DNA from 3 places in the Pelosinus sp. UFO1 genome. Region 1 is predicted to be linked to each of the others. Evidence: riboswitches for the same ligand, from Rfam matches in the RefSeq annotation. Region 1 holds a riboswitch; each other region holds the start of a gene.
The links. Region 1 has a riboswitch for S-adenosylmethionine ahead of metF (methylenetetrahydrofolate reductase [NAD(P)H]). Riboswitches for the same ligand answer to the same signal wherever they lie in the genome.

Region 2: another riboswitch for S-adenosylmethionine. It lies ahead of UFO1_RS06850 (methionine ABC transporter ATP-binding protein); the one in region 1 lies ahead of metF (methylenetetrahydrofolate reductase [NAD(P)H]).
Region 3: another riboswitch for S-adenosylmethionine. It lies ahead of UFO1_RS15975 (homoserine O-acetyltransferase); the one in region 1 lies ahead of metF (methylenetetrahydrofolate reductase [NAD(P)H]).

The regions. Positions count from the first base shown of each region.
Region 1 is NZ_CP008852.1:4,765,937-4,770,221, reverse strand. Features, by position in the region: gene UFO1_RS22355 (ParB/RepB/Spo0J family partition protein) at 1-356, opposite strand, end outside; gene UFO1_RS22350 (ParA family protein) at 346-1,116, opposite strand; SAM riboswitch class I at 1,431-1,533, shown strand; gene metF (methylenetetrahydrofolate reductase [NAD(P)H]) at 1,704-2,570, shown strand; gene UFO1_RS22340 (methionine synthase) at 2,598-3,278, shown strand; gene UFO1_RS22335 (homocysteine S-methyltransferase family protein) at 3,286-4,285, shown strand, end outside.
Region 2 is NZ_CP008852.1:1,521,921-1,526,205, reverse strand. Features, by position in the region: gene UFO1_RS06865 (HD domain-containing protein) at 1-65, opposite strand, end outside; gene hisZ (ATP phosphoribosyltransferase regulatory subunit) at 81-1,265, opposite strand; gene UFO1_RS06855 (YerC/YecD family TrpR-related protein) at 1,308-1,610, opposite strand; SAM riboswitch class I at 1,761-1,865, shown strand; gene UFO1_RS06850 (methionine ABC transporter ATP-binding protein) at 1,949-3,007, shown strand; gene UFO1_RS06845 (methionine ABC transporter permease) at 2,976-3,629, shown strand; gene UFO1_RS06840 (MetQ/NlpA family ABC transporter substrate-binding protein) at 3,692-4,285, shown strand, end outside.
Region 3 is NZ_CP008852.1:3,369,637-3,373,921, reverse strand. Features, by position in the region: gene pepF (oligoendopeptidase F) at 1-115, shown strand, start outside; gene UFO1_RS15980 (6-phospho-beta-glucosidase) at 178-1,494, opposite strand; SAM riboswitch class I at 1,800-1,900, shown strand; gene UFO1_RS15975 (homoserine O-acetyltransferase) at 1,980-3,137, shown strand; gene UFO1_RS15970 (homocysteine synthase) at 3,151-4,285, shown strand, end outside.

The sequences.
Region 1 (4,285 bases):
TTTTCAATTAAGGCAATCTCAGTCATTTCTCCATCAGTGTATTCTTTTATAATAGCAGGAACTTCTTGCAGACCAGCTTTTTGTGAAGCGCGCCAACGTCTTTCTCCAGCCACTAATTCATAAAAATTATTACTTTTGCGTACTACAATGGGCTGCAATACCCCATATTGTTTTATAGAGGACACGAGTTCGGCGAGTGCCTCCTCGTCAAATACCCTGCGGGGTTGAAACTTATTGGGAATAATCTGATTGATAGAAATATTGCTGACAAGAGGCTGCTCCTCTACAGAATTAGAGCCAGAAAATAGTGCATCGAGACCGCGCCCTAATCCTCTCTGTGAGTTATTACTCATCATCAATCACCTCTTTCGCCAAATCAGTGTATACTTCTGCACCTTTAGATTTAGGATCATATCGAGTTATAGGTTGTCCATGACTTGGAGCCTCACTAAGGCGAACATTACGAGGAATAATTGTTTGATATACCTTGTGACGAAAATGGCTTTTAACTTCATCTACAACTTGAATGGATAAATTCGTCCGAGCATCAAACATGGTTAGAACTACACCTTCTAAGGATAATGCAGGATTCAAGTTTTTCTGTACTAAAGTTATGGTGTTCATTAATTGAGATAATCCTTCTAGTGCATAAAACTCACACTGAATTGGTACTAATACTGAATTAGCGGCTGTTAAAGAGTTTATTGTTAATAATCCTAGGGATGGTGGACAGTCGATAATAATATAATCATAATTATATTTAATTTTATCCAATACCCTTTTTAGTTTTGTTTCTCGCGACATGATGGAAACTAATTCTATTTCAGCCCCTGCCAATTGTATTGTAGCGGGTAATACCATTAGATTTTCAATTTTTGTTTTTAAAATAACGCCTTCTACTGGAGTATCATTTACTAACACATCATAAATAGATTGTTTAATTTTGGTTTTATCAAAACCAAAGCCGCTAGTAGAATTTCCTTGTGGATCCAGATCAACTAATAGAACTTTTTTACCTAAGTCTGCTAAACATGCACTCAAATTTACAGAAGTTGTTGTTTTCCCAACGCCTCCTTTTTGGTTGGCAATTGCAATTACCTTTACCAAATAGTTCACCCCATATTCTCATTTATATTTTAAGAAAGACTACGAAACGGCACTTTCGCTGCTAATTTCTATAATGCTAATTCATTCCACATTCTTAAGAATATTTCCTGCAAAAAAACCGTCCTCTTAAGCAAAAGCACTATTATTTAAGTAACTTATAATAAAATAGTAAAGTAAAATGGCTAATCTACAATCATCTTCGTTAAAATAGGTATTTTATACCTTTAGTGTATAAATGCTACGATACAAATATCAATATGATAAATTAAAAATATTGACAAGTCTTTATTTTTAATTTATCATAATATCCAATTTAATAAATACTCTTATCTAGAGTGGTCGAGGGACTGGCCCTATGACACCCAGCAACCGGCAGTAATGCAAATGGTGCTAAATCCAGCAGAATTCAATTCTGAAAGATAAGAGGAAAGAACGGATAAAAAAAACAGCCTCTTTCCTCAACAAGGAAAAGGGCTGTTTTTTTATCCTATTAGAATATACCAATCTAATAACAGTTATAGTTTTTCTTATGGTGAAGCCAAAATTTTAGATACGCCTGTTGCTTCTCAATAACTTATAATAATGTGAGGTTAATTATGAAACTATGTGATCTATTTGATCGAGAAAAACCCCTTGTCTCTTTTGAAATATTTCCACCAAAACAAACAGTTACTTTAGAATCGATTTTTAAAACTACCGAAGGATTACAAACATTAAACCCAGACTTCATAAGTATTACCTATGGTGCCGGCGGTAGCGCTTCGGATCGCACTCTTGAAACTGCAGATAAAGTCAAAAATACCTATCATGTAGAAGCTCTAGCACATTTAACTTGTATCAATTCGCAAAAAGATGATATTGATACAGTGCTTAACCAATTACAAGCCCATAATATTCAAAACATATTAGCCATGCGCGGCGATTATCCCCTGGATAAAGGTTCCCTAAAGAAGATGACAACAACCTTTCCTTATGCAAAAAATCTAATTGCCCACATAAAATCCCAACATGATTTTTGTATTGCGGCTGCTGCTTATCCAGAAGGTCATTTAGAATGTCCTAACCTTGCAGAAGACACCGTTCATCTGAAAGAAAAAGTAGATAGTGGTACCGATTTTCTCATTACCCAAATATTTTTTGACAATGCTGTCCTTTATAACTTCCTGGATCGAATCAGACAAGCCAATATTACCGTCCCCGTTTGCGCGGGGATTATGCCCCTACTAAATAGTAGGCAAGTGGCTAGAATTCATAGTCTATGCGGGGCATCCATTCCAAAACCTTTGCAAAGCATTATTGAAAAGTATCAAAACTCGCCAAATGATTTTGAAAAAGCCGGAATAGAATATGCTTGTAATCAAATTACCGATTTAATTGCCCATAAAGTAGATGGCATACATCTATATACTATGAACAAACTAGAACAGTCTAAAACTATCATTCAAGAAACAGGGCTACGCTAACTAGCAGACTACCTAAGGAGGAGTGTTATGCCAATCTACAATCCAGCATTGAAAAATCTAGATATGAAAGAAATCAAGCGCTATTCTGGACTAACCAAGGCTTCCGAGTTTCCGCCCCATTTACTAGAGCAAGCTTGCACTGAGGCACAAATAATATCACAGCCTAAAGTAGTATGGCAAATTTATGACTATAATCCAAACACTGCTACGATAATGAGTCCAGAGCCACTAACCCTGTCATCAACAAAAATAAGTGAACACTTGAAAAACTGCCTACAAGTAATCGTAATTGCTGTTACAATAGGATCTAGATTAGAGGAAATGGTAAGTGAATACTTTACAAAAGACGAGTATACCCTAGGATTATTACTAGATGCAGCTGGTACAACAGCTGTCGAAGTGGCGGCGGACCAAGCATGTGACTTAATTAGACAACAAGCAAATCAAAAGGGTTATTCGACCCTCTTCCGCTTCAGTCCTGGTTACGGTCAATGGGATATTACCGTACAACCCCAAATTCTATCTTTGGCTCATGCCTATGAAATCAATGTAACCGCGACACCCTCTTGCATGTTATTACCACGAAAATCCATTACTGCTGTAATCGGACTAACCCCTAATGCGTGTCAGAGTGCCCCTACTTCACCTGCTAAAAATAAAAGCTGTCAACAATGTCAGCAAGTAAACTGCTTAGCGAGAAAGGATTGAACTATTTATGATTTATATTTTTGATGGTGCCATGGGAACTATGTTACAAAATGCTGGATTACCAGCTGGATCTTGCCCCGAGTTATGGAATATAGAGCAGTCTGATGTTATTACTAGCATACATAAAAGTTATATTGATAATGGTGCAGACATTATTGAAACAAATACCTTCGGTGCAAACCGGATAAAATTAACACATTATGGCTTACAAGATAAAGTACAAGCACTAAATACCGCAGCCGTAAAAGCAGCACGGGCCGCTTGCGGGCCAACAACCAAGATAGCAGGTTCTGTAGGACCTACCGGAAAATTAATTTCCCCGCTAGGAGATTTAGCCTTTGACTCCGCTTATGACGTTTTTTATGAACAAATTTGTGCATTAGATCAAGCTGGCGTAGATATGATTTTGATTGAAACTATCATTGATATCCAAGAAATGCGCGCAGCCCTGTTAGCTGCCAAAGCAGCTTCTACTAAACCAGTGATTTGTCAGATGTCTTACGGCGCAGATGGACGCACTGTAACAGGTACAGACCCAGTTACAGCTGCTATCATTTTAGAAGCTATGGGTGCAGATGTGATTGGTGCCAATTGCTCCTTAGGACCAGCTCAACTATTGCCGATTGTTGAACAATTGGCCCAAACCACCAGTTGTCCTATTAGTATCCAATCGAATGCTGGTATGCCAAGTCTTATAAACAAACAAACTGTTTTCCCTATGGGGCCAGAAGAAATGGGACAATGGGCGCAAAAATTAGTTGCCGCAGGTGCTCAGTATATTGGAGGTTGCTGCGGTACTACCCCTAATCATATTAAAGCAATTCACGAAGCAGTCAGTCACCTCTCGATAACACCCTTGTCTACTAAGCAACAGCTTAATAAAACAACAGCCTTAACCAGCCGTAGTAAAACAATTTATCTTGGTGCTAACCATCCCACAGTTATTATTGGGGAACGTATTAATCCTACAGGCCGCAAACAACTAGCTGCTGATATTGCCTCAGGTC
Region 2 (4,285 bases), 1.9 Mb from region 1:
GTTCTATCTTCTTGTGTAATCTTAGCAGTAAGCGCGGCAACCACTTGTTTTAGCCGGTTAAACATGTATCCACCCACCTATTACTCTACATAAACCAAACTGGCATAACCTTTGCTTTTTTGACTGGTCTCAGCTTCTATTTTTGACTGAGGAATCAAAGCAAGTTCTACACATTGTCCTGATTTACGCAATGATTCTGCTTGTCCAATGGCCGCTACCAACTTATCTTCTCCCCAACCAACATAAATACTTTTGCAATTGGGAGTACCAATAATACCTTGACGTTCTAGTGCTAACAATACCCGTTCTATGCCTAAGGCAAAACCAGTAGCACCGGAGTTCATACCAAAAGAGGTTAACATAGTATCATACCGGCCACCACCACATATGGGGAAACCAAGTCCTGGTGTGTAACACTCAAACACCATACCTGTGTAATATTCAAAATCACGAATAATTCCTAAATCAAAATCTACATATTGAGCAACGCCATAACTTTCTAACAAACTATAGATAGCAGACAAATTATCTAAAGCCTTGCGACTCTTTTCATTCGTTACCATGCTATAGGCTTCTTCGAGCATTTCTTTTGTGCCATGCAGTAATGGTATATTCTTAAGTAACTTTTGTTCTCCTTCTGGTAAACCGCTATTCACAAGAATTTCATCTAATCCTACTAAATTTCTTGTCACCATAGCTTGTTTTACCTGTTGTCTTTGAGAGAGAGAAAGCTCACTTTGTTCCATTATACCGTTAATAAAATCCACTTGCCCCAAACCAATTTGAAACTTTTGTAACCCAGATGTAAGCATCGCTTCTACAGCCAACGCGATGGCTTCTGCATCAGCGGTAGGCTCAGAAACTCCCATAATTTCCACACCAGCTTGATAAAATTCGCATTGTCTTCCGGCCTGAGCTTGCTCATAACGAAACACATTTGTTAAGTAAAATAATTTCATTGGGCTGGGACTTTCCTTAAAACGAGTCGCTGCAACCCGAGCCATAGGAGTTGTCATATCTGAGCGAAGTGCTAAGATACGATTATTTTTATCAAAAAACTTGAACATATGCTGTTCTGAGTCGTTGCCAGCCCCTATAGCCATTGTTTCTAAATACTCCATCGTAGGAGTCACAACTTCATCATAGCCCCAACTAGCAAATAAATGAGCTAGAGCCCCTTCTACAGCACGTTTCTGCCTAGCTTCTTTCGGTAGAAAATCTCTTGTACCATAAGGAATTTGTGGCACGAATTCATCTTGACCCATAAAAAATAAACACTCCTAACTTAGTTGAAATATTTTCTGACCCTACTTATTTTGGCTTTCAATTCGTTCTAGCATAAACTTATATCCATCTGCACCGTAATTCAAGCAACGTTTTACACGACTAATCGTTGCAGTACTCGCTCCTGTTTTGTCGACAATATCATCATAGGTATGACCAACCTTTAACATCCGAGCCACTTCCATCCGCTGAGCAAGAGACTTCAATTCACTTACTGTACAGATGTCTTCAAAAAACTGATAACATTCTTCTTCATTTTCTAACAATAATATGGAACGGAATAATTGATCTGTCAATTCATCTTTCAACTTGGGATTCGTAGCCATATTTCTTTCCTCCTACTGTAGGATAAATCCTTTATCCCTTTTAAGCTTTACTTAGTGAAATTATAACATTGTGATTCCTAATTTGCAAAGTGATTTTTTTCTTGACACCATTTTTCAAAAATGATAATATATGTTTCAACAAGTTAATATTTTTCATCAAGAGCAGTTGAGGGAATGGCCCTATGAAGCTGCGGCAACCATTCACTTTTGTGAAACGGTGCCAATTCCACAGGATCTAATCCTGGTAGATGAAGCGCAATTCAAGATTGATAGCACGCTTCATTTTGTGAAGCGGTTTTTTTTATGCATCAAAAGATTATAAGGAGGGAAAGATTCCATTGATTAAACTTGAAAATATAGAAAAAGTATACCAAAGCGACAACGGCACAATTCACGCTTTAAATGGAGTTAATTTAACTGTTGAACAAGGAGAGATTTTCGGGATTATCGGAACCAGTGGCGCTGGAAAAAGTACACTGATCCGTTGCATTAATATGTTAGAACGTCCCACCAAAGGTACTGTTATCGTGGATGACCAAGAACTAACGTCCTTAAATGAACAAGAATTACGGGAACAGCGCAAAAAAATAGGCATGATCTTTCAACACTTCAACTTACTATCTTCTCGGACGGTTTACGAAAATATAGCCTTCCCCTTAGAACTAGCAAAGCGTAGTAAAGAAGAGATCGATACAGAGGTTATGCATTTACTCGCATTAGTTGGACTTACTGATAAAAAGGATCAATATCCTTCTCAACTAAGCGGCGGACAGAAACAACGAGTTGGTATTGCACGGGCGTTAGCAAATCACCCTAAAGTACTCTTATGCGATGAGGCCACTTCTGCCCTTGACCCCCAAACAACCAAGTCTATTTTAGAATTATTAAAAGATATTAACCGCAAATTCCAGCTCACTATCGTGCTTATTACTCATGAAATGCAGGTTATCAAAGAAATCTGTAATCAGGTTGCAGTCATTGAGGGTGGCAGGATTATTGAGCAGGGCAAAGTAATTGATATTTTTACTCAACCTCAAGCAAATACTACTAAGGAATTTATAAGTGCTATCATCAATCATAACTTACCAGACTTCTTCAATGATATTATCTTATCACCAGTACCTACTGCTGATAGCAATCTTATTTTGCGTTTATCCTTTATTGGTCACTCTACCGAAGAACCTGTTATTTCTAGTATGATTCGTCGTTTTAACATTGATGCCAGTATTTTATACGGGAACATAGATCATATTCAAACGACTCCTTTTGGTACATTAATTGTAGAACTATCAGGTGAACAGGTAGCTTTACAGCAAGCACTTAGTTATTTAAAAACACGTGAATTAGGAATTGAGGTGATTGGTTATGTCGCAAGACATGCTCGCGTTGCTGGTTAAATCCTTATGGGAAACTACCTATATGGTTGCTGTTTCTAGCTTTATCTCTGCTCTCATTGGTATACCTTTAGGTATTATTTTAGTAACTACGAATAAAGGACACATTCTTGAAAATACTTCCCTTAATCGAATATTAGGAGCTATCGTGAATGCGACTCGCTCCACACCCTTCATTATTTTAATGGTAGCTATTATTCCAGTCACTCGATTATTAGTTGGTACTTCCATCGGCACTAATGCGGCCATCGTCCCACTAAGCATTGCCGCCATCCCTTTTGTCGCTCGTATCGTAGAATCAGCTCTCAAGGAAGTTGATTATGGTGTCATTGAAGCGGCACAAGCCATGGGCGCATCTCCTAGAGAAATCATTACAAAGGTACTCATTCCAGAAGCTATGCCCGCAATTGTTCTTGGATTAACATTAACAATTATTAGTCTTATTGGCTACTCAGCCATGGCTGGAGCCATTGGCGGCGGCGGTTTAGGGGATTTAGCCATTCGCTATGGCTACCAACGTTTCCGTGCTGATATCATGTTAATCACTGTTATTATCTTAATTGCACAAGTACAAATCGTACAGTCCACTGGCGATTACTTATCCAATCGTCTCAACAAAAAATAGGAACAGCACGAATTGAATTTTTGGGTGCTTTCTATAAAAAAATTTTAGGGGGATTATAAATAATGAAAAAACTGTTTCTTGTTCTTATTGGAATTCTTAGTTTAGGTCTATTAGTGAGCGGATGCAGCCAAGAAAAGGCTCCTGCAAGTCCGGCAAGTAAAGCTACTGTACTAAAAGTTGGCGCTACAGCAGTACCTCATGCAGAAATTTTAAATGTAATTAAACCAACTTTAGCTAAAGAGGGCATTGATTTGCAAATCGTTGAATTTACTGACTACGTAAAACCAAATATTGCTGTGGCTGAAAAAGAATTAGATGCAAACTTCTTTCAACACATCCCTTATCTTACTAAATTTTCTACAGAACGTAATTTGGCATTAACCTATACTGCAGCAGTGCATATCGAACCAATGGGTATTTACTCCAAGAAAATTAAGAATCTAAACGAACTTGCTGCTGGCGCTAAAGTTGCCATTCCTAATGACCCCACTAACGGTGGCCGTGCTCTTGCACTTCTTGAAAAAGCAGGCATTATTAAATTAAAAGACGGTGTAGGTGTTAGTGCGACAGTAAATGATATTGTAACCAATTCCAAAAACATTCAAATCAGCGAATTAGAGGCTCCTCAACTTCCCCGTGTTCTTGAAGATGTAGCG
Region 3 (4,285 bases), 1.4 Mb from region 1:
TGCTGGTGTGGATATGTCTACTCCTGAGCCTATCGAAATTACGTTACATAAATTTAATCGTTTGTTAGATGAATTGGAAATTTTAATGAAAGAAGAATCGTTCACAATTAAATAGTATCTTAATTTAACTAAAATGACGCCAGATCATTCCTTCGGATCTGGCGTTGTTTTTTGCTATTATAAGCTTTTGAATTGGGGGAGATATTCTTTGTGAGCTTCTAACATTTCATCAAATAAAACTTTAGCCATTTTATCAGAAGCGACCAACGGGTTCATTGTCATAGCTAATAACGCTTTATTATAGTCGCCAGTAACAGCTGCCTCAATGACTACTCTTTCGAAAGACTTAATCTGTTGTACTAAGCCGTTTACTTGTATGGGTAGCTCACCGATAGCAATTGGTTGAGGACCATCTTTAGTGATCACACAGCTTACTTCCACAATCGAGTCAGGCGAAATTCCGGCAATTGCACCATTATTTCTCGTATCTACTGGCTGAATATCACCCTTGTCATTATATATTGAGTTTATCAATCTACAGGCTGCATCGCTATAATAGGCTCCACCACGTTGTTCTAATTGTGGTGGCTTTATGTCCAAACTCGGATCTTTATACAATTCGAAAAGATCATCCTCCAGTTTTTTTACTATTTCAGCTCTAGTTTCCCCTTTGGCAAACTCTTCTAATTCTTTTTCCAACATTTCATATTTTTTGAAATAGTATCTGTGATAGGGGCAAGGTATAATATCTAATCCTAGTACAAATTCGGGTATCCAATTAATATTGATAACATTTTTTACAGTACTCGGCATCTTGCCAGCAGCAATATTATCAAGCACTGATTTGGTGATGTTCTCACCATCTAAATATGCATTTAAACCAAATACCATATGATTCAAACCGGCAAAGTCAATTCTTATTCTATTGTGGTCAACATCAAATAGTTTGGCTATTGCCATTTCCATTCCAATAGGTACATTACATAAGCCAATGACCTTCTTATTTGCCCCATATCTCAGTACGGCTTCCGTGATCATTCCTGAGGGATTGGTAAAGTTAATTAGCCAAGCATTCGGGCATAATTCTGCCATATCTTTATCAATTTCAAGTATGACTGGAATGGTTCGCAGTGCCTTAAACATTCCTCCGGCACCATTGGTTTCTTGTCCAATATAACCATGGCTTAATGGAATTCTTTCATCCTTTATCCTTGCATCTAAGAGCCCTACGCGAAATTGTGTCGTTACGAAATCGGCATTGGGCAGAGCCTCTCTTCTATCTAGAGTCGTGTGTATTTCCATTGGTACCCCGGATTTTTGGACCATTCTTTTGGCAAGATCACTTACAATTCTTAATTTTTCTTTGCCTGCTTCAATATCTACTAACCACAGTTCGTGAACGGGCAGTTCATCATATCTTTTTATAAATCCTTCAATAATCTCCGGTGTATAACTTGAGCCACCACCGATTGTCACAATTTTTAACCCCTTCATAATAAAACCTCCTAATACACTTGGAATTTTTATCTCTATAAAATAATCATATAGTTCTAAAAGAAGGAGCGCAATTAGGATAAAGTGAAACTGTACTAGTACAGTTTCACTTTAAGAGAAGGGAATACACATTAGACATTTTCTGTAATGAATACAACAGGGATATAAAAAGATAGTATGAATGCCAAATATTGCAAAAACATTTTACGAAATCACCAATGAAACAAATCATAAGTATTGCTATTAGGGATACTTCATGATATAGTAACAACATTAGGTTTACAACGTTACAACTAAATATTTGAATCTTATCCAGAGTGGTGGAGGGACTGGCCCAATGACACCCAGCAACCGGCAGTAATGCAGTGGTGCTAATTCCAGCAGGAGCAATCCTGGGAGATAAGAAGGTTTACTATATAAAAAACCCTTCTTATTTATAAGAGGGGTTTTTTATATATTTGAGATGGTGAGGAGAGGGTATATGGATGCTGTTAGATAACAGCCGTAGCATGCAGACAACGTTAACTTACTTTCCAGGATTTAAGTGGCGGCCTTATTTAAAGATGGCTAAAGTAGCTGATACAGAAAATCCCTTGCACCTCAAATTAGGGGGAATATTAAAAGAGGTTATTGTAGCATATGAAACCTATGGACATATATCCGAAAAAGGCGATAATGTTATACTCTTACATCACGCCTTGACAGGTGATAGTCATCCAGCCGCCCATAACCAACATGACGAAAAAGGTTGGTGGGAACCACTGGTTGGTTCAGGGTGCCCCCTAGATACAGATAAGTATTTTATTATTTGTGCCAATGTGCTTGGTGGTTGTCAAGGGACAACAGGTCCAGCTTCTCCTAACTTAGAAAATGGGCTTGCCTATGGCATGGATTTCCCGGAAATAACTTTATTAGACATGGTGCAGGTACAGAAACGATTACTAGATTTGCTGGGGATTAAACATGTTAAGTTAATTATTGGCGGTTCTATGGGTGGAATGCAATCTTTGGAGTGGGCTGTAACTTATCCTGATTTTATGGATGGTGTTATGGCAATTGCCGCTCCGGGATATTCATCTTCTCAGTCCATTGCTTATAATAAGGTAGCACGGCAAGCTATAACTCTTGACCCAGGTTGGCAAGGTGGAAATTACTATGGCGGGAATGGTCCAGAAAAAGGATTAGCAATTGCCCGATCGGTAGGTATGATTACCTATCAATCCGAATTGTCTATGGAAGGAAAATTTGGACGGAAACGCCGCAATGGATGTTTTGAAATTGAAAATTACCTAGATCATCAAGGGAATAGCTTAGCGCGCCGTTTTGATGCGAATTCCTACTTATATTTACTACGAGTCTTAGATTATTATAATTTGTCAGATAGCTGTAAAAGCTATGAGGATGCCTTAGCCCAAATTACGGGGAAAGTAATGGTTGTGGGGGTAAGTTCTGATATTTTATATCCTCCTTACCAGCAAGAAGAATTGGTGGAAGCTATGCGTGATTGCGGAGTGGATGCCGAGTATGCCTTACTTGAAAGTCCTCATGGTCATGATGGCTTTTTAATTGATTTTCATTTATTAAGGCCCTTGATCAATGAGTTTATAAAAAAGCTAACTATAGGTAAAGTAACTAAAAATTAGGAGGGTGTATAACATGTCAGTACAAGAAAAATTACGTTTTGATTCCTTAGCTGTTCACGGTGGTCAGGAGCCAGATCCGACAACAGGATCACGAGCAGTTCCCATTTATCAAACCACTGCTTATAACTTTCGTGATAGCGAGCACGCTGCCAATTTGTTTGGTTTAAAAGAGTCTGGTAATATTTATAGTCGCTTGACTAATCCTACTACTGATGTCTTAGAAAAACGTATTACAGCGCTTGAAGGTGGCGTCGGGGCTTTAGCCTTTGCTTCTGGGCATGCTGCAATTAGTGGAGCCATCTTAAACATTGCTCAAGCAGGAGATGAAATTGTCAGCTCTTCGACGCTGTATGGTGGTACTTATAATATGTTTTCCTATACTTTGCCTAATTTAGGGATCAAGGTAACCTTTGTTGATCCAAGGGACCCAGAAAACTTCCAAAAGGCGATTACGCCAAAGACAAAAGCACTATATGGTGAAGTGATTGGAAATCCTAAAATTGATATTTTTGATATTGAAAAAGTTGCCGAAGTGGCCCACCGAAATGGGATCCCATTAATTGTTGATAGCACGTTTGCCACACCTTATTTATGTCGTCCTTTGGATTTTGGTGCAGACATTGTTGTTCATTCTGCCACGAAGTTTATTGGTGGGCATGGTACATCTATGGGTGGCTTAGTGATTGATGGTGGTGAATTTAACTGGGACAACGGCAAGTTTCCATTATTGAGTGAGGCAGATCCAAGTTACCATGGACTAAAATATACAGAAGCCTTGGGGCCTTTGGCTTTTATCATTCGTCTGAGAATTCAAGTGCTGCGGGATTTAGGAGCGTGCCTCAGCCCGTTTAATAGTTTTCAATTTTTGCAAGGGTTAGAAACTCTTCATTTACGTATGAAACGTCATTCCGAGAATGCGCAAGCCGTTGCTGAGCATTTAGCAAAACATGAAAGTGTGAGTTGGGTAAGCTACCCAGGGTTGACCAATCACCCAGATTATGATTTGGCGAAAAAGTATTTTCCTCGTGGAGCAGGTGCTATATTAACCTTTGGTATCAAAGGTGGGTTAGAAGCAGGTAGAAAATTTATTGATTCTCTACAGTTATTTTCCTTATTAGCAAATGTTGGGGATGCTAAGTCTCTTGTCA